Regions from separate parts of the Crenobacter sp. CS_VA4 genome, predicted to be linked through region 2. Evidence: predicted binding sites of a transcription regulator. Region 2 holds the regulator's gene; the other holds the start of a gene.
The links. The regulator FNR, encoded in region 2, switches genes on or off when oxygen is low (the NO sensors DNR and NnrR bind a similar motif). The targets are predictions, from matches to a motif close to TTGATNNNNATCAA.

Region 1 (15,616 bases), on a different contig from region 2:
GTGACTCTTCGGCGCCATGCCGATCGGCTTGCCCTGCGGGTCGACCAGGTACTTGTTCTTGAACAGCGAGAACACCAAGAGGCTCAGCAGCATGCCGAAGCCGGCGGCCATGAAGCCCCACTTGAAGTCGGCCGGGTTGCCGGTGTCGCCCAGGCTACCGCAGACGATCGGCGCGATCAGCGAGCCGGCGTTGATGCCCATGTAGAAGATGGTGAACGCCGAGTCGACGCGCTTGTCGCCCTTCGGATAGAGCTGGCCGACCATCGACGAGATGTTCGGCTTGAACAGGCCGTTACCGGCGATCAGAAAGCCCAGACCGCCGTACAGCAGCCACGACGCCATCTGTGCGTTGGCGCCGTGCAGCGAGCCGGAGAAGAACAGCATGAACTGGCCGATCGCCATCAGCACGCCGCCGGCGAGGATCGAGCGGCGGTTGCCCCAGTAGCGGTCGGCGATGTAACCGCCGATCAACGGGGTCAGGTAGACCAGACCGGTATAGGTCCCGTAGATGTCCGACGCGTGCGCCTTGTCGAACAGCAGCGCCTTGATCATGAACAGGACGAAGATGGCGCGCATGCCGTAATAGCTGAAGCGTTCCCACATCTCCGTGACGAAGAGCAGGTACAAACCGCGCGGATGGGCTTGTGTGGTCATTGATAGTTCCTTGTGCAACTTGAGAGAACACCTGTTGTTCGGTGTTTTTATGTACTTGTTGTTGTCTGCGCCCCGTCGTGGGAGGCGCGACGATGATAGCCACAGCGAGTTCCGCAATGAAAGCGGAAAATTTTCTAATTGGAATGTCATTTTTCAAATTAGAACATCGCGATAAGACGTCGTCTGGCTTCCGTATTGCGCCGATTTTGTTAACCGACTGGTTTGCAAAGAAGAATCGCCGCTTTTGGCGGCGCGCTATATTGCAGTTTGTATACGGTATTGTCAAAGGGTCAGACAATGCGATTGCGCACAGTGTGATCGAATGACGACCAAGTTCGTCGCTTTTGTGGCTGTATTTTCAATGACGACGCAATAAACTCACGATTTCTTGATGCCGTGTTTGGGCTGGATGAGTTTTTTTGCGGTCGCACCGTGCTTCATGAAGGATCTTGGCTGTCCACCGGTGCTGCACCACAGGACCCCACGAACTGCGGGAAAGGAGGAGACGGGCATGGCTGATAGATGGCGCGAACATGAAAAAAGCGGAGCCCAGGGGGCTCCGCTTCTGTCTACCGTAGTTCGGTTTAGCTGCCGATGCGGTCGAGCGGGATGGTCGGCTCGGCCGGGCTCGCCGGGTCGAGTGCCGGCACCTGACTGGTGTTGAGCATCCTCAGCTCGCCGTCGACGAACAGCTGCGCGTCGACCGTGTAGCGATGGCCGGGCAGCACGGCGCGGCGGTCGTAGCACAGCGAGAACGGCATCGGAAACGCCTTGGGTCGGTTCAGATACTGTTCGGCCAACACCGCGGCCGGTGCGTCGGCACGGCTGACGTCGAGCAGCCGCACCTTGACGTGCACCTTGGCGAGCGGCAGCTTGCTGTCGGCCGGGACAGCGACGCTGCCGTTCAGGTAGGTCGGGGTGTAGCCGCCGCCGGTGGCGCAGCCGGCCAGCAGGGTCGCGGCCAGACCGGCCAGCAGCAGGCGGCGCTTCGTCGCGATCGCCGTCATTCGGCTGACCCGCCGTCCGGCAGCATCGGGTCGAGCGTCACCTGCGGACCGTCGGCCGGCAGCCATTCGCCCTGGATGCGCCACTTGCCCTTCGGGTCCTCGAGGCGGACGTACCAGTGCTCTGCCTTGGACGGGGTCAGGCTGCCCTGGTACATCCCCGGGGTGACTTGGCTCAGTGCGATGGTCTGGTCGTGGTCGGCGAGCGTCGGGTGCAACAGGCGCAGCGTCAGCTGCGGTGCCAGCGGCTGCTTACTCTGGATCATCAGCCGCACGGTGCGCATGTCGTCGCTGAACACCGCCTGGCCGAGCAACTGCATCTCGGCCGACGCCTTGTCGCGGTCGAGCTGCAGGTTGATCGCCTTGCCCTGGTTGTAATAGTCGTCGCTGACCAGCGTGTCCTTGCTGGTGACGGCCAGGTAGGCGTACCAGCTGCCGACGATCACCGACATCAGCGGGATCGCTATCAGGATCCACGGCCAGGGTTCCTTGTACCACGGGCGTGGCGCTTGCATTTTGACCTGCATCTTACTCTCCGATAAAACTCGATTTCTCTTCGTCCACCTGACCGGCCTTGTCGACCGACTCGATGACGAAATGGATCTCATGGCTCCCCCGCGTGGCGTACTGCGGGTCGGCCTCGACGCGCACCGCCACCGTTTCGCTGCCGTTGCCCTGGACGGTGACCAACGGGGTGTCGGTGGATAGCTTGATGTCCGGCAGGCCCTTCACTGAGAGGCGGAAGCGCTGGGTTTGTTCCGAGGTGTTGTACAGCTTGATGCTGTAGCTGTTTTCCAGCCAGCCTTCGTTGGTCTCGCGCACCAGCGTGGCGCGGTCGCGGATGATGTCGACCTTGAATGGCTTGCGCAGCACCAGCGAACCGATCGTCACCGCCAGCACCGTCAACAATACCAGGCTGTACAGTATCACGCGTGGCCGGCGCAGCCGGGAGAGGATCTGGCTCTCCGGGTAGACCTTGTTCAGCGCGTTCTCGGTGGTGTAACGGATCAGCCCGCGTGGATAGCCCATCTTGTCCATCACGTCGTCGCAGGCGTCGATACAGGCGGCACAGCCGATGCACTCGTACTGCAGGCCTTGGCGGATGTCGATGCCGACCGGGCAGACCTGCACGCAGATGTGGCAGTTGATGCAGTCGCCCTTGCCCTCGTCGCGCGGGTTGATGCCCTTGCGCCGCGCGCCGCGCGGCTCGCCACGTTCCTCGTCGTAGGAGACGATCAGCGTGTCCGAGTCGAACATCACCGCCTGAAAGCGCGCGTACGGGCACATGTACTTGCACACCTGCTCGCGCATGAAGCCGGCGAACAGATAGGTGAAGCCGCCGTAGAAGAGCATCCAGAACATCTCCCACGGCCCGTAGTCGAAGCGGGGCAGGGCAGTGGCGAGATCGCGGATCGGCGTGAAGTAGCCGACCAGAGAAAAGCCGGTGAACAGCGAGAACGCGATCATCAGGCTGTGCTTGGTGGTCTTCAGCCGCAGCTTGCGCGCGCTCATCGGCGCCTTGTCGAGCTTCATCTGCTTCATGTGGTCGCCCTCCACCCACTGTTCGATCCACAGCATGATCTCGGTGTACACCGTCTGCGGACAGGAGTAGCCGCACCACAGCCGGCCGGCGATGGTGGTCCAGGTGAACAGGCCGAAGGCGGCGCACATCAATAGCGCGGCGAGATAGACGAAGTCCTGCGGCCAGATGGTCAGGCCGAACAGGTAGAACTTGCGGTTCACCAGGTCGAAGAACACCGCTTGGCGGCCGTTCCAGTTCAGCCACGGGGTGCCGAGGTAGACCAACTGGGTGATCAGCACGAACAGCACCCGCCAGTTGTTGAACAGACCCTTGACCGCGCGCGGGTAGACCTTCTTGTGCGCCTCGTACAGCGACACCTGTTCCAGCTCGTTCGGGCCGGAGTCGTCGGGGCTGGTGGCCGGTACGACCTTGATCGGAATATTCTTCAGCGAATCGGACATGATGCACCTCGGGAGAAGTTTTCGCGAAAGCCAGCGCCGGCTGGCTTTGACGAAACCCACTCTATCAATTTACAAAAATGTAGACTGTTCATCGTAAAACATACTGCCCGCTTAAGCGGGCAGTATGGGGAGCGGTTTACTGCGGGGCTCGCGGATTGTTGGAGAGGCCCCAGACGTAGGCGGTCAACAGATGAATCTTGCCTTCGCCGAGGAAGTCTTTCCAGGTCGGCATCTGGTTGCTGCGACCGTTGGTGATGGTCTCGATGATGGTCTTCTCGGTACCACCGTACAACCAGTTGCCGCTCGGGTGCGTCAGATTCGGCGCGCCGATGGTCTGGTTGCCCGTGCCGTCCGGACCGTGGCAGGTCGCGCAGATCGCCTTGAAGGTCTCCTGGCCACGCGCGGCGCGCTCGGCGTCATGGCGCTTGCCGGACAGCGACATCACATAGTTGGCGACGTCCTTGACCTTTTCTTCGCCGAACGCGGCGCCGAACGCCGGCATCTGGCCGTGACGGCCCTCGGAGATGGTCTCCTGGATCTTCTCCGGCGTGCCACCATACTGCCAGTCGTGATGAACCAGGTTCGGGAAGCCCTTGGCGCCGCGCGCGTCGGAGCCGTGGCACTGCACGCAGTAGGTCTGGAACAGGCGCTTGCCCATTTCCTGTGCCTGCGGGTCGGCGGCCAGTGCTTTGACGTCTTGCTTCAGGTACTTGTCGTACAGCGGCTGGTATTTCGCTTCCGCTTCGGCGCGTTCCTTCTTGTACTGGCCGACCGAGGTCCAGCCGAACAGGCCCGGGTTCTTGCCGAGGCCCGGGTACACGATTAGGTAGCCGACGGCGAAGATCAGCGTCAGGTAGAACAGCCACATCCACCAGCGCGGCAGTGGGTTGTTGTACTCGGCCAGGTCACCGTCCCAGATATGGCCGGTGATCTCGACCTTCTCTCCCTTTACCACGACCGCTTTCGACTGGGAGTACAGCAGGTACGCCAGACCGATAAAACCACCGATGACGATTACGGAGATCCAGATTCCCCAAAAGTCACTGACAAAGTCACTCATTTATTTTGCTCCGCTGGAAGGCCGCTTGGCCGAGGCGTCGACCGGTTCGTCTTCGTCGAACAGCATGTTCGCCGCCTCGTCATAGCGCTTCTTGGATTTTTTGCTGTAAGCGATCAGGACCACCACGATGAAGGTGCCGAAACACATCAGTGTAAACAGCGCACGCCCGAATTCGGTCAGGTCCATCATGGTTCACCGTGCATTCTTCAGGGCAAGGCCAAGACCCTGCAGGTAGGCGACTACCGCGTCGAGTTCCGACTTGCCCTCGACCTCGGCGGCCGCTTCGGCGATGTCCTTGTCGGTGTACGGCACGCCGACCTTGCGCAGCGCTTCCATCTTCTTCGGCACCGAGGCCGCGTCGGCCAGGTTGCGCGCCAGCCACGGGAATGCCGGCATGATCGATTCCGGTACCACGTCGCGCGGGTTGGTCAGGTGCACGCGCTGCCATTCGTCCGAATAACGGCCGCCGACGCGGGCCAGGTCCGGACCGGTACGCTTGGAGCCCCACTGGAACGGGTGGTCGTAGACCGATTCGCCCGCCACCGAGTAGTGGCCGTAGCGCTCGGTTTCGGAGCGGAACGGGCGGATCATCTGCGAGTGGCAGTTGTAGCAGCCTTCGCGGAGGTAGATGTCGCGGCCGGCCAGCTGCAGCGCGGTGTACGGCTTCACGCCGGCCACCGGTTCGGTGGTCGACTTCTGGAACGCCAGCGGCACGATTTCCACCAGGCCGGCAAAGCTGATCACGATCAGCGTGAACACGATCAGGAAGCCGACGTGCTCTTCAATGAGTCTTTGGATTTTTTCCATCTTGCAAAAACCTCTTTCCCGCTTAGGCGTGATGAGCAGCCGCGATGGCCGGAATCTTGGCGTCCACGGCGCGGCCGGCGGTCACGGTACGGAAGGTGTTGTACGCCATCACCAGCATGCCGGACAGGTACAGGGCACCGCCCAGTACGCGCACGGCCAGGTACGGGTGGGTAGCTTTCACGGCCTCGACGAAGGAATAGGTCAGCGTGCCGTCCGGGTTCAGCGCGCGCCACATCAGACCCTGGGTCACGCCGGAGATCCACATCGCGGAGATGTACAGCACCACGCCGACGGTAGCGAGCCAGAAGTGCGCTTCGACCAGCTTCATGCTGTACATCTGCTCACGGCCCCACAGACGCGGGATCAGGTAGTAGATCGAGCCGATGGTGATGAAGCCCACCCAGCCCAAGGCGCCGGAGTGCACGTGGCCGATGGTCCAGTCGGTGTAGTGCGACAGCGCGTTGACGGTCTTGATCGCCATCATCGGGCCTTCGAAGGTCGACATGCCGTAAAACGACAGCGACACCACCAGGAACTTCAGGATCGGGTCGGTACGCAGTTTGTGCCAGGCGCCCGACAGGGTCATGATGCCGTTGATCATGCCGCCCCAGCTCGGTGCCAGCAGAATCAGCGAGAACACCATGCCGACCGACTGGGTCCAGTCCGGCAGCGCGGTGTAGTGCAGGTGGTGCGGACCGGCCCACATGTAGGTGAAGATCAGTGCCCAGAAGTGCACCACCGACAGACGGTACGAGTAGATCGGACGGCCGGCCTGTTTCGGTACGAAGTAGTACATCATGCCGAGGAAGGCGGCGGTCAGGAAGAAACCGACGGCGTTGTGGCCGTACCACCATTGGATCATCGCGTCCACGGCACCCGAGTACACTGAGTACGACTTGAACAGCGACACCGGCACGAACGCGCTGTTGACGATGTGCAGCAGCGCGACCGCCAGAATGAACGCACCGTAGAACCAGTTGGCCACGTAGATGTGCTTGACCTTGCGCTTGCCGATCGTGCCGAAGAACACTTGGCCGTAAGCGAGCCAGACGAACAGGATCAGCAGCTTGATCGGCCATTCCGCTTCGGCGTATTCCTTGGCGAAGGTATAGCCGAGTGGGTAGGTGACCAGCATCAGGACCAGCACCGCCTGCCAGCCCCAGAAGGTGAAGGCGGCGAGCTTGTCGGAGATTAGTCGAACGTTACAGGTGCGTTGCACCACGTAGTACGAGGTAGCGAACAGGCCGCAACCACCGAAGCCGAAAATCACCAGATTGGTGTGCACCGGTCGCAGACGGCCGAAGTGAAGCCACGGGCCGAAATTCAGCTCCGGCCACACCAGCTGGGAGGCGATCAGCACCCCCATGGACATGCCAATAATGCCCCAGACGACGGTCATGATGGCAAACTGCCGCACCACCTTATAGTTATAAGTGGATTGCGTTTCCATTTTTGGTTTTCTCCAAGGTTGCAAACTAGAACGACAAAGCGTGGCAGCTTGACTAAGCGGCGGACCGCCCCCATGTGTGTCGAAGGCGTCGGCATCAAGCCGCTGGGATTCGTTTTACTTGCACTGAATCAAAAGCTTAACCATGCCGAGAGGCTGGTGTCCCGCTTGGGCAATCCGTATGTCACATGCGTAACGGCGGACGAAGCCCTTGCAGCTAACTAATCATTCTAAATCAATCCCCCATGACGGACTAGCTGGAAAGCGGCGTCTGCAAGCCCTTTCCATCCTGCTGTCGCGTGACCGTACCCCGCGTCAGCCTGCGAGAGTACAGCGTCATTTGGGCTGTCGCCCTTGATCTGGGTCAATCCCGAAACACCCGGGACCCCCGAGCCGACTCCTAGCAGGCTCGCATGCCGCGGAAATGCTAAAATGCCGGCTTTCGCCCATCGCGATTGAGGACCCCCCGTGTCGCTTGCCTATACGATCCGCGCCGCGTCTTGCGAAGCGCACCGTTTCGAAGTCACCCTTACCCTCTCCCGTCCGGCCAAACAGGGGCAGATTTTCCGCCTGCCGAGCTGGATTCCCGGCAGTTACATGATCCGCGAATTCGCCCGTCACATCGTCAGTCTCCGCGCCGAGGCCGGCGGCAAGCCGGTCGAGCTGATCCAGCTCGACAAGGCGACCTGGCAGGCGGCGCCGGTGAAGGGGGCGCTGACGCTGAGCTACGAAGTGTACGCGTTCGACCTGTCGGTGCGCGGTGCCTACCTCGATACCTCGCGCGGCTTCTTCAACGGTACCAGCGTGTTCCTGTCTGCCGACGGCTACGAGAACGAGCCGTGCGAGGTGGAGATCCTGGCGCCGAAGGGCAAGGCCTTTGATGACTGGAAGGTGGCGACCAGCCTGCCGGCCGTCGATGTGAAGAAGAAGTCCGGCTTCGGGCTGTACCGCGCCGCCAACTACGACGAGCTGATCGACCACCCGGTCGAGCTCGGCGAATTCGAGCGGGTCAGCTTCAAGGCCTGCGGTGTGCCGCACGAATTCGTCGTGTCCGGCCGGTTCAAGGCGGACCTGAAGCGCCTCGCCGCCGACACCAAGAAGATCTGCGAGTGGCAGATCAAGCTGTTCGGCCAACCGGCGCCGTTCGACCGCTACGTGTTCATGCTGTTCGTCGGCGATAACATCTACGGCGGCCTCGAGCACCGCGCGTCGACCGCGCTGGTCGCCAACCGCGACGACCTGCCGGTGGCGGACACCAAGGAGATCGGCGACGGCTACCTGCAGTTGTTGGGCCTGATCAGCCACGAATACTTCCACAGCTGGAACGTGAAGCGGATGAAGCCGGCCGCGTTCACCCCCTACGACCTGACCCGCGAAAACCACACCTCCTTGCTGTGGGCGTTCGAGGGCATTACCTCCTATTACGACGACCTGGCGCTGCTGCGCGCCGGCCTGATCGATGAAGACCGTTACCTCGGCCTGGTCGCCAAGGTGATCACCGGCGTCGAACGCGGTGCCGGTCGGCTGAAGCAGACGCTCACCGACTCCAGCTTCACCGCCTGGACCAAGTACTACCGCCAGGACGAGAACAGCCCGAACGCGATCGTCAGCTACTACACCAAGGGCTCGCTGGTGGCGCTGGCGCTCGACCTCTTGATCCGCCGCGATACCGACGGCAAGCAGTCGCTCGACGACGTGATGCGCGCTTTGTGGGCGAAGTGGCTGGCCGACGGCAAGGGTCTGGCCGAAGATGAATGGGAACGGATCGCCGCCGAGGTGACCGGCCTCGATCTGCAACCGTTCTTCGACCTGGCGCTGCGTTCGACCGACGAGCTGCCGCTCGTAGAGCTGCTGGCGACGCAGGGCGTCGAGCTGGCGCTGACCCCGGCGGCGTCTGCCAGCGATCGCGGCGGCGTGGTCGAGAGCATTGTCGACAGCTCGGCGCGCGTCACGCTCGGCGTCAAGACCGCCGCCGACCCGCTTGGACTGAAACTGGTCAACGTGTTCGACGGCGGCGCGGCGCAGGCGGCCGGCCTGTCCGGCGGCGACGTGCTGATCGCCGTCGACGGCCTGAAGGCGGCCGACCTCGACCGCCAGCTGGCGCGCTTCGCACCGGGCGACACGGTGCGGCTGCACGCGTTCCGCCGCGACGAGCTGCAGGTGGTCGACGCGACGCTCGCCGCGACGCCGGCCGACACCTGCCGACTGCGCCGCGACCCCGCCGCGCCAGGCCGCTGGCCGAGCCGCGGCTGAGCGCAACAATCCTGCCGCCGGCTCGAGTGCTGGCGGTGCTCTGTCCCCGGTTGGGCGTGTTCCGCCGCCGGGTTGCACAACCGTAACGAAGAAGAGTACGCGATGGCCAAGCACGATACCTCCACGCCGCAAGTCCACTACCTGAAGGACTACACTCCTCCGTCTTACCTGATCGACAAGGTCGACCTGACCTTTGACATCCTGGACGAAGCCACCCGCGTCAAATCGCGGCTGGTGCTCAGCCGCCATCCCAAGGCGGCGGCAAGTGGCGAACTGGTGCTGCACGGATCGGCCCGGCTGCTCAGCCTGACGCTCGACGGCGATAGGTTGGCCGAAGACCGCTTCAGTCTGGAAGACGACACGCTGACGCTGACCGGCCTGCCGGACGGCTTCATCCTCGAGGTGGAGACCGAGCTCGACCCGGTGACCAATACCTCGCTGATGGGCCTCTACGCCAGCAACGGCAACCTGTTCACCCAGTGCGAGCCGGAGGGCTTCCGCAAGATCACCTACTACCTCGACCGCCCGGACGTGATGTCCAAGTTCACCACCACCATCGTTGCCGACAAGAACAAGTACCCGGTACTGCTCTCCAATGGCAACAAGGTGGGCGAGGGCATGCTCGACAAGAAGCGCCACTGGGTGAAGTGGGTCGACCCGTACCGCAAGCCGTCCTACCTGTTCGCGCTGGTGGCCGGCAAGCTGGCAGTGCTGAGGGACAGCTTCGTCACGCAGAGCGGCCGCAGCGTGGCGCTGGAAATCTGGACCGAACCGGCCGACCATGACAAGGTCGCGCACGCGATGGCGTCGGTGAAGCGCGCGATGAAGTGGGACGAGGATCGCTTCGGCCTCGAGTACGACCTCGATATCTACATGATCGTGGCGGTCGGCGACTTCAATATGGGCGCGATGGAGAACAAGGGCCTCAACATCTTCAACACCAAGTACGTGCTGGCGCGCAAGGACACCGCCACCGACACCGACTTCGAGGGCGTCGAGGCGGTGATCGGCCACGAGTACTTCCACAACTGGACCGGCAACCGCGTCACCTGCCGCGACTGGTTCCAGCTGTCGCTGAAGGAAGGCCTGACCGTGTTCCGCGACCAGGAGTTTTCGGCCGACATGACCAGCCGCGCGGTCAAGCGCATCGAAGACGTGAAAGGCCTGCGCGCGATGCAGTTCCCGGAGGACGCGGGACCTACCGCGCACCCGATCCGCCCGGACAGCTACATCGAGATGAACAACTTCTACACCATGACGGTGTATGAGAAGGGCGCCGAAGTGGTGCGGATGTACCAGACGCTGCTCGGCCGCGACGGCTTCCAGAAGGGCATGGAGCTGTACTTCCGTCGCCACGACGGCCAGGCGGTCACCTGCGACGACTTCCGTGCCGCGATGGCCGACGCCAACGGCGTCGACCTCGAGCAGTTCGCGCTGTGGTACAGCCAGGCCGGCACCCCGGTGCTCGACGTCGCCGGCGACTACGACCCGGTCGGCAAGTGCTACACATTGACCGTCAAGCAAAGCTGCCCGGCGACGCCGGGGCAGGACAGCAAGCAGCCGTTCCACATACCACTGGCGCTCGGCCTGGTCGGCCGTGACGGTGTCGACCTGCCGCTGCAGCTGGCTGGCGAAGACGCACCGCAGGGCGTGAGCCGGGTGCTCGACGTCACCTTGGCCGAACAGGTGTTCACCTTCGTCAACGTCGAATCCGAACCGGTGCCGTCGCTGCTGCGCGACTTCTCCGCGCCGGTGAAGCTCAGCTTCGACTGGCGCGACGACGAGCTGGCGTTCCTGATCGCCAACGACAGCGACCCGTTCGCGCGCTGGGAAGCCGGCCAGACGCTGGCGCAGCGGCTGCTGCTCGGCCTGTACCGGGACGCGCAGGCCGCCCGCCCGCTGGCGCTGTCGGCGACCATCGCCGACGCCTACCGCGCGGTGCTGACCGACCTGACCATCGATGCGGCGTTCAAGGCACTGATGCTGACGCTGCCGGGCGAGGGTGAGATGCTCGAGTGGCTCGACGCGGCCGACCCGGCGCTGATCCACCAGGTGCGCGACTTCGTGCTGGTCGAGCTGGCGCAGGCGCTGCGCGGCGAATGGCACGAGGCGTTCGATCTCAACCAGACCCGCGACTACAAGCCGCAGGACGCCGACAAACGGGCGCTGAAGAACCTGGCGTTGGCGATGCTCAACCGCCTGCCGGACGACTGGCCGCAGGAGGCGGCGAAGAAGCAATGCTTCGGCGCCGACAATATGACCGACCAGATGGGCGCGCTGGTAGCGCTGAAGGACAGCGATACCGACGCGCGCACCGAGTGCTTCGAGGTGTTCGACGAGCGCTGGGCCGACGACGCGCTGGTGATGGACAAGTACTTCGCGCTGGTCGCCGCGAGCCAGCTGTCGTGCACGCTGGACCACGTAGAGAACGCGCTGGAGCACCCGGCGTTTTCGCTGAAGAACCCGAACAAGGCGCGCGCGCTGATCGGCACCTTCGGCCGCAACCTGCCGCTGTTCCACGCCGCCGACGGCTCCGGCTACCGCTTCGTCGCCGACCAGGTGCTGGCGATCGACGCGTTCAACCCGCAGGTGGCGAGCCGGCTGGTGCAGGCGTTCAACCGCTGGAAGAAGGTCGAGCCGGCGCGTCAGGCGCTGATGAAGGCCGAGCTGGAGCGGATGCTCGCCCAGCCGGAGCTGTCCAAGGACGTCTACGAGATCGTCTCGAAGAATCTGGGGTGAGCCCGGCGCCGGGCTTGCCCGGTTGCTGGAGAGACAACGGCCCGACATCTGTCGGGCCGTTGTTTTGGCTGGTTAAAAAGACATTGTCATAACAGTCGACGGGAATGGCCGGTTTCGGTCAAGCCTGGCCGAACAAGGGGGAAGAAATGGCTGTCAACAACGGGCGCGCCGGCACGCTGCTGTTGCTGGTCGCCTTGTGGGGCATCTGGGGCTACACCTGGGTGCTGTCGAAAGTGGCGCTGGCCTACGTCGGGCCGATCGACTTCGCGCTGCTGCGCGGCGCGCTGGGGCTGACGACGCTGCTGGCATTTCTGCTGCTGACCGGCCGACGGCTGGCTCCGCCGCCGCTGATGCCGACCTTCTGGCTCGGCGTGGCGCAGACCTTCGGCTTCAACGCGCTGTCCAGCCTGGCGCTGGTCAGCGGCGGGGCCGGCAAGGTCTCGGTGCTGACCTACACGATGCCTTTCTGGACGGTGTTGCTGGCGCTCGTCTGCCTGGGCGAGAAGATCCGTCGGCCGCAGTGGCTGGCGCTGCTGATCGCGCTGGCGGGTCTGGTCGGCGTGCTCGAGCCGTGGCGGGGCCTGGAGCTGCGCCCGGCCGAAGCGCTGGCGGTCGGCACCGGCCTTAGCTGGGCGGTGGCCAATATCCTTGCCAAGCGGCTGCGCCATCGCCATCCGCGGCTCGACGTGCTCAACCTGACCTTCTGGCAGATGCTGCTCGGCTACCTGCCGATGCTGGTCTTGGCCTGGTTGGTACCGCAGCGCGCCGTCGACTGGACGCCGACGCTGCTGGCTGTGCTGGTGTTTACCGGCGTCGGCGCATCGGGGCTGGGTTGGCTGCTATGGATGATCCTGCTCGGCCGGCTCAGCGCCGGCACCGCCAGTCTCAACATCCTAGCGGTACCGACGGTGGCGGTCGCGCTGGCGCTGCTGGCCGGCAGCGCGCTGTGGCAGGAGCGGCGGGTTCGCCGGCAGATGTCGCTGCGCGAAGCGGTGCCGGCGAAGTAGGGGGCAGCGACTCGCCGCCGGGCCGGTCGATCTCGGCGGCGGTGGCGTGAATGGTGCCGGGTAGCGCGACGTCACCCTCGCGCCGGCTGCGCCCGGTCACGTAGACGGTGGCGCCGGCGCAATGACACGGCCGGCGCCGCTCCGGTCGCCGGCGATAGTGGCAGGGTTGTCATGGAGTATCGCGAGTCCTTTTTGAAGACAATCGGACAGGGCGCCGCTAGCCTGGTGTCGCTTCGGCCAGCGAGGGCGGCCGGTTTCGCTCCTGCATCGTCAGAATGGGCGTTGTCCTGATTTTTGTCAGGGTGTGGCGCGATGTGATCCTGTTGCGGCTTGACGCGGTCATCGCGGCCGGTAATGATTCAAGCGTTTGCTTGATTGGCTGCGTCAGACGGCCGGCACACGGGAGACGGGGGCAGGATGGCGATTCAGGAAAGCGATCTGTGGGTGCCGGTCGGTAATGGCGGCGACCGGCTCTACGTCAAACGGCTGCAGGGTTCGGCCAACGGTGACGCGGTGCTGATGGTGCACGGCGTGATGGCGAACGGCCGCATCTTCTACACCGACGGCGGCAAGGGGCTGGCGCCGTTCCTGGCGCGCGCCGGTTACGACGTGTTCGTCGCCGACCTGCGCGGCCGCGGCCGCAGCACGCCGAAGATCGACCGCCTGGCGCGACACGGCCAGACCGAGATCATCCGCGAGGACATCCCGGCGCTGTTCGAGGCGATTCGCCGCGAACGCGGCGACGCGCCGGTGCACTGCCTGGCGCACTCCTGGGGCGGGGTGCACATGAGCAGCAGCCTGCTCTGGCAGCCTGAATTAATCGAACGCGTGAAGAGCTGCGTGTGGTTCGGCAGCAAGCGCAGCATCCGGGTGTTCAACCTCAACAAGCTGCTCGAGGTCGACCTGATGTGGAACCGCATCGCCCGCTGGGTGATCCGCCGCTACGGCTATCTGCCGGCGACGCGGATGCGGCTCGGCGCCGACGACGAGACCGACCGCAGCCACTATCAGAGCATGCAGTGGGCCAGGCCCTTGCCCTGGGTCGACGACGACGGTTTCAACTACGCCGAGGCGGCGCGCCGGCTGGAGCTGCCGCCGACGCTGTACCTGGCCGCGCAGAACGACCCCTGCCGCGGTCATCCGCACGACGTGGCGCGCTTCCGCGACGAGTGTGGCCGGCACCGCTCGGTGGTGCGCCGGCTAGGCCGGGCCACCGGCCACCGTCACGATTACGACCACGTGTCGCTGCTGACTCATCCGGACGCGCCGGACGATCACTTCCCGTTGGTGCTCGACTGGCTGGCCGGCCACTACGAGGCGGTGCGCGAAATCCGCTGAGTCGTCCATGTGCTTGACCGAGGCGCTATCCGGCCGATTCGGCCAACCTCGCTCTTGCCAAACGAAACAGCCCGCTCGGTTTCCCGGGCGGGCTGTCTTGTCTTGCCGCGCTGGCGATCAGGCGGCTTGGGCGATCGGACGGGAATGTCCGCTGTAGGCGAGGGTGATGTCCTCGGCAGCCTGCACCACCAGCGAGCCGAGGTGCACGATCCGTTCGTCCGGAATGCGCGATTTCGGGCCGGATACCGACACCGCCGCGAACGGTTCCTTGTTCTCGTTGTAGATGCACGCCGCCACGCAACGCAGGCCGACCGCGTGTTCCTCGTCGTCGAACGAGAAGCCCTGGCGGCGAATGCGCGCCAGCTCTTCCTTCAGTCGTGACGGAGTGTTGATCGTGCTGTCGGTGTACTGCGGCAGGCCGGTCTTGTGCAGCACGCGCGTCACTTCCACGTCGTCCAGCGTCGCCAGGAAAGCCTTGCCGCCACCCGAGGCATGCATCGGCAGGCGGCCGCCGATCGGCGCCAGCATCCGCATCAGCTCACGGCACTGCACCTGGCCGATCATCACCGCCTGGCATTCCTCGTCGTCGAATACCAGCAGGTTGGAGGTCTCGCCGGCCTGTTCCATCAGGCGGCGCAGGATCGGGTGCGCGATCGACATCAGATCGCGGCTGCCGAGAAAGCCGCTGCCGACGGTGAACGCCCGCACGCCAATGGTCCACAGGCCCAGGTCGCCGACCTGCTGCACGAAGCCCATCTGCTGCATCGTGGTCAGTAGGCGGTGGGTGGTCGAGTTGGGCAGGCCGACCTGCAGCGCGAGGTCGGTCAGGGTGACCCCGGCCGGGGATTCGGTAATGCGTTCCATCAGCATCAGACCGCGGGTCAGCGACTGAACCTGGCCGACGCTCGAGGTGGTGCCGTCGGCGGGCCGCCCGCGCGGGTTTCGCTTGGTAGCCGTAGTGCCGTTTGCCATCTACTCAGCTCTCGTCAAAGTTGGACAGAATCCCCACATCATCGGCTGGAAAAGGCTTTCGATCAATGAAGTGGACTGGTTGCGCTCATTTTAGCATGCCTAGCCACGACATTTTGTGTTACGTGTCTTTCTTGACACAAAGAAGGCAGTGGTTTGGGAGGTAAATCCGTATCTGAATGCGGCTGTAACGCGCTGAATGTATGGCTTGCGCCGATGAATTTTTTAAAAATGGAATGTGTTTCCGAAATAATTTGACACGTGTTGGCGGTTGCGAGATAGTGACACCCGAAATTCGGATAACTTTCGCCAAATCATGCGCGGATAACGTGTGAGGGAGATCACAGCATGGCCA
Region 2 (15,616 bases):
GCTTCATGTCCAGCATCGAGAAGCCGTCCCTGCGCACCGTTTCCGGATTGGCGCCGGCCATCATGCCGGCGATCACTTCTTCTTCGCTGACCGGCCGGTTGAAGCCATAACGAAGCAGCGTCGCCATGGTCGCGGCGCCGCAGCTGAAATCGGTTTTCTGTTCGACGACGTTGGTAAAGCGAAGGTCGCGCAGGCTTTTCACCCGTTTTACCGGCTGATCCAGCCCGGTGTAGCCCGGAACGATCATGCTGGCCGAAACGGCCAGGGCGGAGTGCGCCAGCAGGGTCAAAGCCAGCAAGAAATGGGGCGGCAGAACGCGTCGTGTCATAGTAAATACCCGGCCCCAATCATGAGGCCGGGTCCTCCTCGAGATAAGCATCGTTCAAAGGGGCACTCTTATTTCGATGAGGATGAGGAGGCGATGGCCAGCAGGTTAGCCTGCTGGTTGCCGAAGCCGGCGGCCACGTTCACCCCGATATTGCCAGTGTTGCTGTTCATCGAGCCGTCTACAGTGGCGGTGTTAGTCACATCGTGGAATTCATAGTCCCAGCCATCGATCACCTGGAAGCCACCGGCGATGGCCTTCGCCAGATCGGTCATCTCGGTGCTGGCAATGGCCACCGCGTTGCCCTGCTGGTTGTTCATGCCGGCGGCGATGTTCACCCCGACAACGCCGGTGTTGTCGTTGGCCGACTCTTCCAGGGTGGCCGTATATTCTGCCGAAGCCTCCTCATCGCCTTGTTGATCCCAACTAACACCGGTCATGATTTGGGCACTGGCGGCGTGAGCGTCGATCAGCTCGATCGGGTCCACTTTTTCCTCCTCGTCGCCTGCGAAGCTGGCTTGATAGGCGAGGGCGAGCGTGTTCTTCTGCTGGTTGCCGACGCCGGCCGCGGCGTTGACAGTGGCGTTGCCCGCGTTTCTAGAAACCGAGCCGTCCTCGATCTCGGCCGTGCCTGTATCGCTACCGAAGTCTTGATTACTGCTCTGGATCATTTGCTCGAAGCCCGAATCGGCGGCGGCGACCCTAGCAGAATCATCATCTTCCATGGAGTTGTTGTTGGACGCGATGGCCACCTCGTTGGCCTGCTGGTTGGCAACGCCGCCGGCGACGTTCAGAGCGGCAACGCCCGAGTTGTCATTCACGCTGTCTTCGACGGAGGCGGTAGCCGGGTCGTTGCCGCCACCACCCCCTTCGAAATTGAGCAGTTTCTGCGTATCGCGGGCGGACGCGACCGCGCCCTCGTCGGTCGTGAGTTCCTTCTCGATGTTCAATTCGACGTCGACCGTCAGCTCATTATTGATCTCGGTTTCACTGGTGTCCTCGAAGTTGTAGGACGGGTCGTTGTTGACGGTAATGTTGTTGTTGACGTTAAGGTTGGTACTTGTCTCAGCATGAGCAGCACCGTAGATGCCGAGCAAGGCGCTGAAGAGCAGAGTGTATTGAAGCGAGCATTTCATGTTATTTCTCCAGTTTGCTTTAGAAGACCACACACCAGGCGCGGGTGCGTGGGTTAATGGCCCAGAGGCTGGGCAACTACATTCACCGTCACCGCGTTGACGGCTTGATTCATTACCCCGGCAACTTGATTTATTTGAACAATGCCCGAGGTGTCCTGAAAGGCTGTATCGGCGATAAAGGTTTTATTGTTGCGTGCTAGTTTATTCTGTGCGGTTTTGCTTTCACCGGTGGCATTAGCTTTTAGCAGGGCGGCGTTATCCAAGGTATAGATCGTGTTTTGGGTATTGCCAGTGCTTTTTCCGGTGGTGAAATTAATCGTGGCCTGATTGTTGGTTTGGTTAAATGCGCCGGCACTCTGGTTGATGCCGAGGATGCCGTGGCTATGGGAAAAGGAGCTGCCGCCAATAATGGCGCTATGCGGGTATTTTTTTATCGCGTCGACGACGGCCAAGGCCTCTTTGTCCAAGAAGATCGATTGGCTGGCCTCCGATAACGCTAGGCCTGCTTCGCCGCCTATTGCCAGGCTGCGCAGGTTGAGTTGCTGATTGCCGACGCCCGCTGCCTGGTTTAGCGAGGTAATCCCGGTATTGCTTTCGCCGCTATTAATAATGTTGGCCGTGTCGTCGGCAAAGCAGCAGGTCGCGGCCATCAAGACTGGTAAAATAATAAGCGTGCGTGTCATGATATTCTCCGGTCGGCGGCGCGCAATGATGCTGCCATCCCGCTGACTTGGTTGCGTTATTACCTGCCGAATGCCTGAGTGAGGGTATTCGATATGGTTGAGGTAGCCGCCGTAATGGAATGACTTATGCTGCCGCCGCCAGAACCGCCCAAACTGGAGCCGAGCGGGCTTTGGGGCAGCGAGCCGGCATTGGAGCCTGTGGCGCTGGTAATCAGCGAGGCGATGCCCGAGTCGGCCATACCGGCAGACCTGGGCGGGTGGCCCGTGCTGGTGCTGGCCAGCAGGGCCTCGTCGAGCGCCCGGGTCTGGGCTGCGAACTTATCGGTGGCCGATAAGACGGTTGCTGCCGGCGAGGTCTCCACCGTCGATGGGTGAGTGCTACGGGGCAAGTCCGGGCGATAGGCGATGCGGTCGGCAACTGGTCTGGTGATGACGATCGGCGCCGAATAGTTATCGCCGCTGCCCGGCGCGGCCAGCACGGACTGGCAGAGCGGCACAAACAGCATGGACAAGGCGACGAGCCCGGTTCTGCGCTGGTTCATCTCACACTCCCAAGAAGCATTTTTCCTGCTGCTTCTTATGCATGTGCCGTGCCAGCCATTCGGAAGCCTTATCCGGTAAGGACGGGTGAATAGCGAGAATTTGGGGTGGGGTGGTTTTGTGCCGTTTTTGAAACAACTTTCGGGGCAATTGGGGGGGGCAATGCTCCGGCAAGGCTTCAGACGCGTTGGCTTAGAGTGCGGCGTGTTGATTTGGCGCGGGTTTGAGGGGGCGTACAGGTGGGCGTTTGTGTTTCAAGGATGAGAATCAGATACTTGAGCGCAACGCAGAAGATGCCCTCGGCGCTGGCTGCAATGGCATGACCGCGGCTTGAACGCGCCTCTCGATAAGAGCTGTGGCTTGGGCTATAGCGAACGAAAGAAGTTCCTTTATCCGATGCCCCCCGTTCTTAGAGCCTGTTCAGAATCTGTCGCGAGCGGGCCTCAGCGGGGTGAAGAGCAGCGCAGAAACCGGAATGGACGTGGTGTCCATGAGGATTTCCGATCGCTGAGCGAATCACTAGATTCGCACGCCGAGCGCATGAGCCCCGATCAGGGCCGCGCAGCAAGATTATGAACAGGCTCTTCCGAGGAGCAAGCCCATGTCCCGTTTGATCCGCACCCTCGGTCTCGACGCGCGAACGTGAGTGGCCGGCCGTTGACCGCCGCCGAGCGCGCGCTGGCAGGGCGGTTGTTTGGCGCCTCGTTCGACCCCGGCAGGGTAGGGGTGCACGACCGCGGCTGGCTGCACCTGGCACGGGTGCCGATGGCGCCGTTCGGCAAACTGTACTTCCCGCGCGGCTGGTACTGCCGCGACTTTTGCGCGGTGCCGCTGGCCGATTCGGCCAACGCTTCCGGGCTGCGCCTGTTCAATACCTTCGTCCACGAGTTGGTGCACGCCTGGCAATACCAGAACGGCTGCCCGGTGTGCTGGCGCGGCGCGCTGATCGTCGTGACCCGGGCGTTGCGGCTGCGCCGCGAGCCGTACCGTTACCGGCTCGACGCGACGGCGACGCTGGCCGATTACGGCCTGGAGCAACAGGCGTCGCTGATCGCCGACTACGCGACGCTCGTCGAGCGGCCGGACGACGCACGGCTGTGGCAGGTGCTGGTGCGCGACAACGCCAGCCTGCTCGAGGCCGGCGCGGCGCATGCCGGGCGGGGCGAATGGCTGGAGCGCTACGAACGGGTGCTGGCGCCGCTCAGGGGCGAGCCACTGGCGTTCCGCGGCCGGCCGGAGTGGCTCGGCCGTTTGCGCAGCCGCTGATGGAGCAGGAATGAAAAAGGTTCTTCACGGAATTTAGGGAATTCGGGGAGGGATGCCGTAGGGCACGTTTCTGTGAATGGAGGCTTTGTCGGTCTCGCCCGACCGGCGAGGTACTTTCTTTTGCCTCACCAAAAGAAAGTACCCAAAGAAAAGGTGACCCTGCGACACCGGCCCGCTACGCGGGCTGCCCTGCGGGCGCCACGGCCAACGGGCGGCTGCGCAACTCGCGCCGACTATGTCGGCACTCGGACAGTGCTCGCCGACTACCCCCGTTGGCCGTGCCGTCCTCGGCGGCGTCGAAGGGGAATGGGTGACCGTAGGCGATATTCACGACATTGTTTGGTTTGAAAATCTGCGGGTAATTTAGCTCATAAACTGGCCGCCGGTTTTTTTTTAACCATTCAAATCCACATCCGCTGCAATCATCCTGCCCATCCCCTTTGCGCTGCCGAGCGATCGTCAAGCGGCCAGGTTTTAAGCCGCCGCTTGTTCGAGCGGGCGGACGTTAGCCGCCCGCGAGTTCGGCGGCGCCTGGCCGCTTGGCAGGCGCGAGGGAAGCCGAAGGCCAGTGCATTGGGGTCGCATTTTCTTTGGGTACTTTCTTTTGGCGAGACAAAAGAAAGTACCTCGCCAGTCGGGCGAGACCGACAAAGCCACAGTCCAAACTCGTATCCCCTAAACTCTGTGAAGAACCATAAAAAAGGCCGGTCGTGATGACCGGCTCTGTGCCGTTGAGCAGGTGGGGCTACAGCTCAGGCGCTGTGCGCCTGCGCGCAGCCGGATATTAATGCCTTCAGCGACTCCGGCTGATCGAGCTTGATGTGCTTGTGATCGACGCTGATCCACCCCTGTTGGGCGAATTTCGACAGGGTGCGGCTGACCGTTTCCAGCTTGAGTCCCAGGAAGCTGCCGATCTCCTCGCGGCTCATCCGCAGGATGAAGTCGTTGGCGGCGAAGCCGCGCGAGGCGAGCCGGCCCGACAGGTTGAGCAGGAAGGCGGCCAGGCGCTCCTCGGCCTTCATATTGCCGAGCAGCAGCATCACGTTCTGGTCGCGCACGATCTCGCGGCTCATCAGCCGGTAGAAGTGGTGCTGCAGGCTGGGGATCTCGCGGCCGAGGCTTTCCATCCGGTTGAACGGCAGCTCGCACACCTCGCTGTCTTCCAGTGCGATCGCGTCGCAGCCGTGCACGTTGGCCGAAATGCCGTCGAGCCCCATCAGCTCACCCGACATTTGGAAACCGGTGACCTGCTCGCGGCCGTCCTGGCTGGCGACGCTGGTCTTGAAGAAGCCGGTGCGCACCGCGAACAGCGAACGAAAGCCTTCGCCGCTGCGGAACAGGTAGTCACCGCGTTTCAGGCGCCGGCTTTGCCGGATCACCGCGTCCAGTTGCGCCAGCTCCTCGTGGTTCAGGCCGACCGGCAGGCACAGCTCCCGCAGGCTGCAGCTGGAGCAGGAGACCTTGAGCGAGTGGTGGTGCAGAGGTTGATCGTTCATGCCAGAAACCCGTGAATCTTTGATGGCTTGATGCGCATCAAAGCGAAAAAGCCGGTGTTGAGCAAAGGTTGCAGTCTACCGTAGGTCTTCTCAACCGGAGCAGCACATGACCACCACCCACCCGTATTCGCCCGAGCGACTGGAGTTCGACCGCGAGTTGATCGAAAAACTCGATGGTGCCGGGCCGCGCTATACCTCGTACCCGACGGCGGATCGCTTCGTGACCGATTTCAATGACGCCGATTATCGGCACTGGCTGAAACAACGCCGGATCGGCGCCAATCACAAAAAAATATCATTATATGCTCATCTACCATTCTGTAACACTGTCTGCTACTACTGCGGCTGCAACAAGATCATCACCAAGGACACTGCGCGCGCCGATACCTACCTCGATTACCTCGAGAAGGAACTGGCGCTGATCGGCGAGGCGCTCGGCCGTCGCGAGCGGCTGGCGCAGCTGCATTTTGGTGGGGGTACTCCTACTTTTCTGTCCGACGCGCAGCTCGCCCGGCTGATGGGGCTGTTGCACCGGCAGTTCGACTTCCTGCCCGAGGGCGAGTATTCGATCGAGATCGACCCGCGCAAGGTCAGTCGCGCCACGGTGTTCCACCTGGCGAGCCTCGGCTTCAACCGGATCAGCGTCGGCATCCAGGATTTCGAGCCGGCAGTGCAGCGCGCCGTCAACCGGGTACAGGGCGAGGCCGAGACGCTTGAGGTCATTCAAGCCGCCCGCGATGCCGGTTTCAAGTCGGTCAGCGTCGACCTGATCTACGGCCTGCCGCGGCAGTCCTGTGCCAGCGTGCGCCGTACCCTGGCCAAGGTGATCGCCGTCGGCCCGGACCGGATCGCGTTCTACAACTACGCGCATCTGCCGACCTTGTTCCTGCCGCAACGGCGCATCGACGAGGCCGAACTGCCGAGTGCGGCCGAGAAGCTCGACATCCTGCAGCAGTCGGTGGCGCAGCTGACCGACGCCGGCTACGTGTTCATCGGCATGGACCACTTCGCCAAGCCGGACGATGACCTGGCCGTTGCGTTGAGGCAGGGCCGGCTGCAGCGCAACTTCCAGGGCTATTCGACGCACGCCGACTGCGACCTGATCGGCATCGGCGTGTCGGCGATCGGCAAGATCGGAGCCTGTTACAGCCAGAACGAGAAGGAGCTCGACGCCTACTACGCCGCGCTCGACGAGGGCCGCTTGCCGGTACTGCGCGGCATGACCTTGAGCCAGGACGACATCCTGCGCCGCAGCGTGATCCAGGCGCTGATGTGCCGCTTCTCCCTGTCGGTTGAGGCGATCGAGCAGGTGTTCGGCATCGACTTCGCCGACTACTTCGCGGCCGAACTGGAACGACTCGACGAGTTCGAGCGGCTCGGCCTGCTCAGCTTCGACGGCGACTTCCTGATGGTCGCGCCGAATGGGCGTTTCCTGATTCGCAACATCGCGATGGTGTTTGACCTCCATCTGCGCGAGAAGCAGGGCACGGCGCGTTACTCGAAGACGATCTGAGTCGCGCGACGTTGGCCGAAACGGCGCGGTTAGCGGTTTAGTGCAGGGGAAGAACTGAGGGGGGCTCGGGGGGGGGGGGCGTTCAGGCGCCGGGGCGGTGCTGGTGCAGCCGGACGATGGCCGGGCCGGTCGGCGCGGCGGACAGGTCGGCCAGCGTGTAGCGCTCGAGCGTGGCGTAGAACGCGTCGCGACCGGCGTCGAGCGCCCCCTTGAGCAGGCAGCCGCCGCGCAGCGCGCAGGGCGGCTCGGCGCAGTCGATCAGGTCGCGGTCGCCCTCCAGCGTGCGGATCAGCACGTCGAGCCGGTAGTCGGCCGGCGGGCGCGCCAGCGCCAGACCGCCGCCCTTGCCGCGGCTGGTGGCGAGCCAGCCCTGCTGCGCCATGAAATGCACCACCTTCACCAGATGATTGCGCGACGCCGCAAAGCGCTCGGCGATCTCGCCGATGGTCACGGGGGTGTCGCGCTCGCTGAAGGTCAGATACATCAGCACGCGCAGACCGAGGTCGGTAAAACGGGTCAGTTGCATGGCAGGGCCGTTAAATGCAGTCGCGGGCAGCATAGCGTGTCGCCGCTGCCCGCTCAATCACCGTGGCTTATGCCGCGGCCAGTACGTGCGAGCCGAACACCTCGTAGTGGACGCGCTCGGCCGGCACGCCCTCGGCGGCCAGTGCCGCGAGCTGCGCCCGCATGAACGGCACCGGACCGCAGACGTAGTAGTCGGCGTCGGCGGGCAGCGCCTGCTCACGGATCGCCGCGAGGTCAATGCGGCCCCGGTGCTCGTAGTCGACGCCTTGGCGGTCGGTTTCTCCCACCGTCTCGTAGAACACGTGGACCGACAGCGCCTCGTGCCGCTCGGCCAGCTGGCGCACGTGGCCATTCAGCGCGTGCACGCCGCGGTGACGGGCCGCGTGGACGAAGCTGACGCGACGCTGCGGTTGTTCCTTCACCAGCTGGTTCAGCATCGCCACCATCGGCGTCAGGCCGACCCCACCGCTGATCAGCACCACCGGGTTGCTCTTGTCGCTGTCGAGCACGAAGTCGCCGAACGGCGGCGCCAGCTCGACCAGCGCGCCTTCTTCTACCTCGTCGTGCATCCAGTTGGAGATCAAGCCGTCCGGCCGGCTGGCGTCGCCCTGTTCGCGCTTGATCGACAGGCGCAGATAGTCCGGGTTCGGCGCGTCCGACAGGCTGTACTGGCGCGGCTGGATCAGCGCACCGCCGGCGGCGCGGCCGCGCACGCTGACGTACTGGCCCGGCACGAAGCCCGGCGCCGGTGCGCCGTCGACCGGGTACAGGTAGAACGAGGTGATCTCGTCGCTCTCGCGCACCTTTCGGCCAACCTTGAACGGCCGCCAGCCCGACCAGCCGCCTTCGGCCAGCGCGGCGTTGCGGTACAGCTCCGCCTCCGCGGCGATCAGGATGTCGGCCAGCTGGCCGTAGGCGGCGGCCCAGGCGGCGATCAGCTCGTCGCTGGCGGCGTCGCCGAGCACCTCGCGGATCGAGGCGAGCAGGTGGCCGCCGACGATCGGGTAGTGTTCGGCGCGGATGCCGAGGCTGGCGTGCTTGTGCGCGATGCGGCCGACCACCGGCATCAGCACCGACGGGTCGTCGATATTCTCGGCGTAGCCGAGCACCGCCAGCGCCAACGCGGTCTGCTGCTGGCCGCTGGCCTGGTGGCCCATATTGAACAGATGCTTCAGTTCCGGGTTGTGACGGAACATGCGCTGGTAGAAATGGCTGGTCAGCGCTACGCCGTGTTCCTTCAGGACCGGGACGGTGGCTTTGACGAGTTGGCGGGTGGTCGCGTCGAGCATGCTGGGCTCCTTATGGCGTTTTAAAAATTCACGTTTTGTTGCGATGGAAAACCTGGCCGGGTCGGCAATCGGCCTGTGGCTGTTCGGCTGGTGTTCTTTAAGATGTGCAAATAATACATTTTTTGTGTCGTCGGGCCAACTCTTCATCTCGTCTGGGCGAGCAGGGGAACGGAAAACCGGTTCGAGCGGGGCTGGTCGGGGTACTTTGAGCCGCCGCCGGGCGGCTGAACAGGCGCAGCGTCAGTGCATGCAGGCGCGGGGCGCAAACAGCGACAGCGGGAACGCCACATGGATCGACACGCCGAAGACGCCAGCCAGCGCAGCGGGAAACCTTCGTCGAAGCCGGTGTTGAGTGCGGTCAGCACGCCGGACATCAGCATCGACACAGAGCAGGACATCAGGATGGCAAAGAGCCGTTTGTGTTTTTTGGTAGACGTCCGGGTAATGGGATGTTTTTGCTGTATTTTGTGAATTTTATTCAATCTGAAGCGGGCTGTTCCGAGCCGGCGCGATGCCGGGAATGCCTTGCTGGCCCAGCCTTCGGCGGCGGCTTGGCAAAGCGCGGCCGATTATTTAAGGCAATGGATTAATTCTTGGTCCATGCGAACGCCTACGGTATACCTAGAAAGTAGCCTTGGGACAGGGCGAGCCCCTGTTGGTTTCGGGAGCGCGTGCTGGCGTATCGACGCCACTGTGTTCGTCAAGACGGCCAATTTCGGGCCGCGAATCTTGAGGAGGACGAGATGCAAAGACGGATGTTTATCCTGGCGGCATTGGCGGTTGGCGCCACCAGCCTGATCGGTTGTACCACCACCTCCAGCCCGGGAGCGGCCAGTGCCAAGCGGCAGGAGATCGACGCCGGCGTCGACAGTGCGATGACGCGGCTCTACAGCAATGTGAACGGTTCGCGTGAGCTGGTCGCCAAGGCGCGTGGCGTGCTGGTGTTCCCGTCGGTGGTGGCGGCCGGCCTGGTGGTCGGCGGCGAATACGGCACCGGCTCCTTGCGTGAAGGCGGCCAGACCACCGGCTACTACAGCACCGCGACCGGTTCGTTCGGTCTGCAGATCGGCGCGCAGACCAAGACCGTGGTGTTCCTGTTCATGACGCAGGACGCGCTCAACAAGTTCAAGAGCAGCAATGGCTGGACCGCCGGTGCGGACGCCTCGGTGGCGCTGCTGAAGGTCGGCGCCAACGGAAATATCGACACCACCACCGCGACGGGCCCGGTGCTCGGCTTCGTGATGACCAACGCCGGCCTGATGGCGAACCTGTCGCTCGAGGGCACCAAGGTCAGCAAGCTGAATCTGTAGCGCCGGTGGGCGCAAAAAGCTTGGCCGAACCGTTGCCGGTTCGGCCAAGCTTTTTTGTTGCTTTGCGGCTAGCAGGACCTCAGTGCATCAGCCGTTCGATACGCGCGGTGATCAAGTCGATCGCCGGCTCGTTGCAGCCGTGCGGCAGGATCACGTCGGCGAAGCGCTTGGTCGGCTCGACGAACTGGTTGTGCATCGGCCGCACCGTGGCCTGGTACTGTTCCATCACGCTGTCCATCGTGCGGCCGCGCTCCTCGATGTCGCGCGACAGGCGGCGGATGAAGCGCACGTCGGCGTCGGTGTCGACGAAGATCTTCAGCGACATCATGTCGCGCAGCGCCGCGTCGTACAGCGCGAAAATCCCTTCCACCACGATCACCGGCACCGGCATCACGGCCACCGTGTGGGCGGCGCGGGTGTGCTCGGCGAAGTTGTAGATCGGCATCTCGATCGGCACGCCGTTGCGCAGGTCGTCGATGTGCTGGATCAACAGCGGCCAGTCGAACGCGTGCGGGTGGTCGTAGTTGGTGCGCAGCCGCTCGCTGAACGACAGCTGCCCCTGGTCGCGGTAGTAGTTGTCCTGGATGATCACCACGGCCTTGTCCGCGCCGATCGCCTCGACCACCTTGCGGGTGACCGTGCTCTTGCCGCTGCCGCTGCCGCCGGCCACGCCGATGATGAAGGGGGTGCTCATGGGTGTTCCGCCAGAAAAAACCCGCCATTCTAATGACTTGGGTAGATTTTGCCATCCGCCCATGAGCCAGTTTAGAGCCGCTAACAAACCACTCCCAGCGTTGTTGCTCTGCCTTGCCATACTACTCGTACTGTCTGCGGCAGAGCGCCTAGCTGGGATCGCTACGCTGGGTTTTAGCTTCGCAGAAACTCGGCAATGCCTCGTTTTGTTAGCGGCTCTTAGGCCGGTTTGGCGACGCCTCAGTGCTGCGCCTCGGTGTGCGCCACTTCGGCGGCGGCACCGGCGATCCAGCGCCGCATCGCCGGCGTGGCGAGCAGGTGATCGACCCAGGCCTGCGACGCCGGCGGCAGCGCGATGTCGTAGGTGACGAAGCGGCAGGCGACCGGTGCGAACATCGCGTCGACGATGCCGAAGCGGCCGAGCAGGAACGGTCCGTCGCTGACGTGCTCGGCGCGCAGCCCCTCCCAGATCGCGATGATCCGGGCGATCTCGATGTCGACCTGCAGATTGCTGTCTTCACGCGGGTAACGGCCGCAGACGTCCATCGGCAGATGCTGGCGCAGCGCCGCGAAGCCGGCATGCATCTCGGCCGCCAGCGAGCGGGCGTGGGCGCGCTCGGCCGGGTCGTCCGGCCACAGTTGCGCACGGGGAAAGCACTCGTTCAGGTACTCGCAGATCGCTAGCGACTCCCACACCTTCAGGTGGTTGTCGATCAAGAGCGGCACCTTGCCGGCCGGGTTGAGCGCCAGGATCTTTTCCCTGGTGTCCGGCTGGTCGAGCCGGATCAGGATCTCGGTAAACGGTTCGTCGAGCATTGCCAGGATCAGCCAGGGGCGCAGCGACCAGGACGAGGTGTTCTTGTTGCCGATGATCAGTTTGAACATGACGGGACCCCAACAGGTTGGCCGAAGGACTGGTTTCAGTGTAGTTCATCGTCATCGTGGCATGTCAGGGGTCGGACAGCGCAAGACCGTTCCCGGAAACGACAACGCCCCGCGCGGGGCGGGGCGTTCGGCCGACAGGGCAGGCGCTTATTCCAGCTCGTCGATCCAGGCCTGCTGGATCGCTTCGAGGATCTTCTCGCCGCCACGCTGATGATCGTCGTCGAAGCCTGGCAGATCGATCACCCAGTTGTGCAGGTCGACGAAGTTGACGCGCTTCGGGTCCACCTCCGGGTGCGTTTCGCTCAGCTCGATGGCGATGTCGAGGATGTCGGTCCATTTCATGGCAGGGTCTCCTGTGTCAGGGCGCTCAGTGCTGTTCGCGGGCGAGGTTGATGGTGTAGCGCGGCAGTTCCACGACCAGGTTGTCGTCGGCGATGATCGCCTGGCAGGACAGCCGCGAGTTTGGCTCGAGACCCCAGGCCTTGTCGAGCATGTCTTCTTCCAGTTCGTCCGCCTCCTCCAGCGACCCGAAACCTTCGCGCACGACCACGTGGCAGGTGGTGCAGGCACAGGACATCTCGCAGGCGTGCTCGATCTCGATGTGATGGTCGAGCAGGACCTGGCAGATGCTTTCGCCAGGCGCGGCATCGTCGATGACCGCGCCTTCCGGACACAGCTCGGGGTGCGGCAGCACGATGATTTGCGGCATGGGGGTGACTCCTTACAATTCGCTGATGTTGTGGCCTTTGAGCGCGCGCTGGATGTTGCGGTTCATGCGGCGTTCGGCAAACGGGTCGGTGAGGCGCGACAGCGCGGCGGTGGCGGCGTTGACGGCGGGGGTGTTGCTGCCCTGGACGGCCGCATCGACGACGGCGAGCGCCGCGTCGATCGCGGCGCGCTCGGCGGCGTCGAGCAGGTCGCCGTCGCCCACGAGTGCCGAGCGCGTCGCCTCGGCGAGGCTCTCGGCGTCGACGATCGCCTCGCGCAGCTTGCGTGCCTCGATGTCTTCCTGCACGTGGCTGAGCGATTCGCTCAACATCCGGCTGATCTCATCGTCGGACAGACCGTACGACGGTTTCACCTCGATGCTGGCTTCGACGCCGGACGACTGTTCGCGCGCGGTCACCGACAACAGTCCGTCGGCGTCGACCTGGAAGGTGACGCGGATGCGCGCGGCGCCGGCGACCATCGGCGGGATACCGTGCAGCACGAAGCGGGCGAGCGAACGGCAGTCGGAGACCAGTTCGCGCTCGCCCTGCAGCACGTGGATCGACATCGCGGTCTGGCCGTCCTTGAAGGTGGTGAATTCCTGTGCGCGCGCGGTCGGGATGGTGCTGTTGCGCGGGATGACCTTTTCGACCAGCTCGCCCATCGTTTCCAGACCCAGCGACAGCGGGATCACGTCGAGCAGCAGCCAGTCGTCGTCGCCCTTGTTGCCGGCCAGCACGTCGGCCTGCATTGCCGCGCCGAGCGCGACCACTTTGTCCGGGTCGAGGTTGGTCAGCGGCGCTTGGCCGAACAGCGTGCCGACCGCCTTCTGTACCTGCGGCATCCGGGTGGCACCGCCGACCATCACCACGCCCTTCACGTCGTCGACGCCGATCTTGGCGTCGCGCAACGCCTTGCGCACCGGCAGCAACGTCTTGTCGACCAGCGTCTGAGTGATCTCGTAGAAGGTGGCCTGGTCGAGCGTCAGGTCGATGCTCTCGCCGTCGGACAGGACCGCGCTGATGCGTGTCTCGGCGTGTTCGGTCAGCGCCTCCTTGGCCTCGCGGGCGCGAGTCAGCAACAGCCGCGCGTTGTGCGCGCCGAGGCCGGACAGGCCGGCGGAAGACAGGATCCAGCTGTAAATGCGGTGGTCGAAGTCGTCGCCGCCGAGTGCCGAGTCGCCGCTGGTGGCCAGCACCTCGAACACGCCGTGCGACAACTTCAGGATCGACACGTCGAAGGTGCCGCCGCCCAGGTCGTACACGACGTAGACGCCTTCCGAGCCGTTGTCGAGACCGTAGGCGATCGCCGCAGCGGTCGGCTCGTTGAGCAAGCGCAGCACGTTCAGGCCGGCGACGCGCGCCGCGTCCTTGGTCGCCTGGCGCTGCGCGTCGTCGAAGTAGGCCGGCACGGTGATCACCGCGCCGGTCAGCTCGCCGCCGAGGCTCTGTTCGGCGCGCTTCTTCAAGGTGCGCAGGATGTCGGCCGACACCTCGACCGGGCTCTTGATGCCGGCGCGGGTGGACAGCTGCAGCATGCCCGGCGCGTCGACGAAGCGGTAGGGCAGGGCGCTCGCGTCCGGCAGGTCGGCGAGACCCCGGCCCATGAAGCGTTTCACCGACACGACGGTGTTGTGCGGGTCGCGGCTCTGCTCGGCCTGCGCGACGTGGCCGACCACGGTGCCGGCCTTGCTGTAGTGCACCACCGACGGCAAGAGCGTGCGGCCCGACTCGTCGGGCAGACAGGTGGCGCTGCCGCTGCGCACGGTGGCGACCAGTGAGTTGGTGGTGCCCAGGTCGATGCCGACCGCCAGACGGTGCTGGTGTGGGGCGGTGGAGAGGCCGGGTTCGGCGATTTGCAGTAGAGCCATCGTTAGAGCCTGTTATGAAGCTGCTCGCGAGCCGCGCCAAGCGTCCAGGGTGCTGGATGCAAGGCGCGGTCGCGCAGGTCAATGTCATTCATTGACCAAGCGCCGCAACGCCGCAGACGGCGGCCTGGACGCTTGGCCCTTTGGGTTGGGGCAAAAAAGCCGCATGGCGGCGTTGCTCCCCGCTTGCTGTGCCCGCACAGCGGCGCGACTCGCGCCTTGCCATGCGGCTTTTTTGCCGCCAACGCGGCCGTGATCAGCTTCATAACAGGCTCTAATGGTCCGGTGTGTCGTGCGCGGCAGGACACTCAAGTAAGCAACAAAACAGGGAGGGGCGACGATCTCGCGGTACGGCAGGGCGGTCCGTGGCTCAGTACAGCAGCGCCTCGATCGCGTCGCCGATTTCCTGATCGAGCTTTTCCATAAAGCGCCATTTTCTCACCAGCTGGGCGGCGACGTCCAAGTCCGGCTCGGTGCTGTCGAGCGCTTCGGCCAGCTCGGCTTCCAGTGCCGTCAGCTCGCCGGCCAATTCACGCGCCAGCTTTTCCAATGCCTCGACATGGCTGTCGGCGCGCGCGTCGGCGATCGCCTCGCGCCATTCCATCTGTTCCATCAGGAAGTCGGCCGGCATGCAGGTGTTGGTTTCTTCCTGGGTATCGACCCCGGCGAGCTTCAGCAGGTAGCGGGCGCGCGTCAGCGGCTGCTTCAGAGTCTGGTAGCCCTCATTCACCCGGGTCGCGTGCATCAGCGCGAGGCGCCGCTCGCTGTCGGGCGCACTGGCGTAACGGTCCGGATGCACCTCGGCGGCAATCGCGCGGTAGGCGGCATCGAGTGCCGCGGCGTCGAGCACGAAGCGGCGCGGTTGGCCGAACAGGGCGAAGAAATCCTGGCTGAAATCGAGTGTCATCGTGTCTGCATGGCTAACAAAAACGCGCAGGCTCAAAGGCGCTGCGCGTGGTCGACTGGCGTCGCCGGGCTTCAGACGTGGAAGCTCTCGCCGCAGCCGCATTCGTTCTTCACGTTCGGATTATTGAACTTGAAGCCTTCGTTCAGGCCTTCCTTGGCGTAGTCGAGTTCGGTGCCATCGAGGTAGGCCAGGCTCTTCGCGTCGGTGAACACCGTCACGCCGTGGCTCTCGAAGGTCAGCTCGTCGCCGTTGGCGACATCGACGAACTCCAGCTTGTACGCCATCCCCGAGCAGCCCGAGGTTCTCACCCCGAGGCGGATGCCCAAGCCCTTGCCGCGACGCGTCAGAAAGCTGCGGATATGCTCCGCGGCACGTTCGGTCAGAGAAATTGCCATGATCGAGTCTCTTTGCTGCGCCCGGCGGAACCGCTGCCGGGCCGAATACCCAGACGGCGTGGTTTATTCCAGGCCGTG

Region 1: the regulator FNR is predicted to act here: its motif matches at 7,310-7,323, upstream of ACZ2IA_RS13675 (M61 family metallopeptidase).

What each region holds. Positions count from the first base shown of each region.
Region 1 covers NZ_JBVMAE010000013.1:54,662-70,277, reverse strand. The annotation lists gene ACZ2IA_RS13720 (peptide MFS transporter) at 1-654, opposite strand, end outside; gene ACZ2IA_RS13715 (hypothetical protein) at 771-980, shown strand; gene ACZ2IA_RS13710 (YbaY family lipoprotein) at 1,239-1,661, opposite strand; gene ACZ2IA_RS13705 (FixH family protein) at 1,658-2,185, opposite strand; gene ccoG (cytochrome c oxidase accessory protein CcoG) at 2,187-3,641, opposite strand; gene ccoP (cytochrome-c oxidase, cbb3-type subunit III) at 3,778-4,701, opposite strand; gene ACZ2IA_RS13690 (cbb3-type cytochrome oxidase subunit 3) at 4,702-4,890, opposite strand; gene ccoO (cytochrome-c oxidase, cbb3-type subunit II) at 4,894-5,508, opposite strand; gene ccoN (cytochrome-c oxidase, cbb3-type subunit I) at 5,531-6,958, opposite strand; gene ACZ2IA_RS13675 (M61 family metallopeptidase) at 7,424-9,208, shown strand; gene pepN (aminopeptidase N) at 9,311-11,947, shown strand; gene ACZ2IA_RS13665 (DMT family transporter) at 12,094-12,954, shown strand; gene ACZ2IA_RS13660 (alpha/beta fold hydrolase) at 13,372-14,292, shown strand; gene iclR (glyoxylate bypass operon transcriptional repressor IclR) at 14,410-15,264, opposite strand.
Region 2 covers NZ_JBVMAE010000003.1:176,715-192,330, reverse strand. The annotation lists gene ACZ2IA_RS04395 (C39 family peptidase) at 1-328, opposite strand, end outside; gene ACZ2IA_RS04390 (FapB/FapC family functional amyloid domain-containing protein) at 397-1,461, opposite strand; gene ACZ2IA_RS04385 (FapB/FapC family functional amyloid domain-containing protein) at 1,515-2,144, opposite strand; gene ACZ2IA_RS04380 (FapA family amyloid fibril periplasmic chaperone) at 2,204-2,686, opposite strand; gene ACZ2IA_RS04375 (hypothetical protein) at 3,327-3,950, shown strand; gene fnr (fumarate/nitrate reduction transcriptional regulator Fnr) at 4,703-5,446, opposite strand; gene hemN (oxygen-independent coproporphyrinogen III oxidase) at 5,553-6,959, shown strand; gene ACZ2IA_RS04360 (RrF2 family transcriptional regulator) at 7,042-7,485, opposite strand; gene hmpA (NO-inducible flavohemoprotein) at 7,553-8,773, opposite strand; gene ACZ2IA_RS04350 (DUF2798 domain-containing protein) at 8,917-9,147, opposite strand; gene ACZ2IA_RS04345 (hypothetical protein) at 9,062-9,244, shown strand; gene ACZ2IA_RS04340 (BPSL1445 family SYLF domain-containing lipoprotein) at 9,517-10,083, shown strand; gene udk (uridine kinase) at 10,163-10,777, opposite strand; gene ACZ2IA_RS04330 (glutathione S-transferase family protein) at 11,017-11,661, opposite strand; gene iscX (Fe-S cluster assembly protein IscX) at 11,809-12,003, opposite strand; gene fdx (ISC system 2Fe-2S type ferredoxin) at 12,029-12,370, opposite strand; gene hscA (Fe-S protein assembly chaperone HscA) at 12,383-14,239, opposite strand; gene ACZ2IA_RS04310 (hypothetical protein) at 14,242-14,502, opposite strand; gene hscB (Fe-S protein assembly co-chaperone HscB) at 14,607-15,143, opposite strand; gene iscA (iron-sulfur cluster assembly protein IscA) at 15,215-15,538, opposite strand; gene iscU (Fe-S cluster assembly scaffold IscU) at 15,602-15,616, opposite strand, start outside.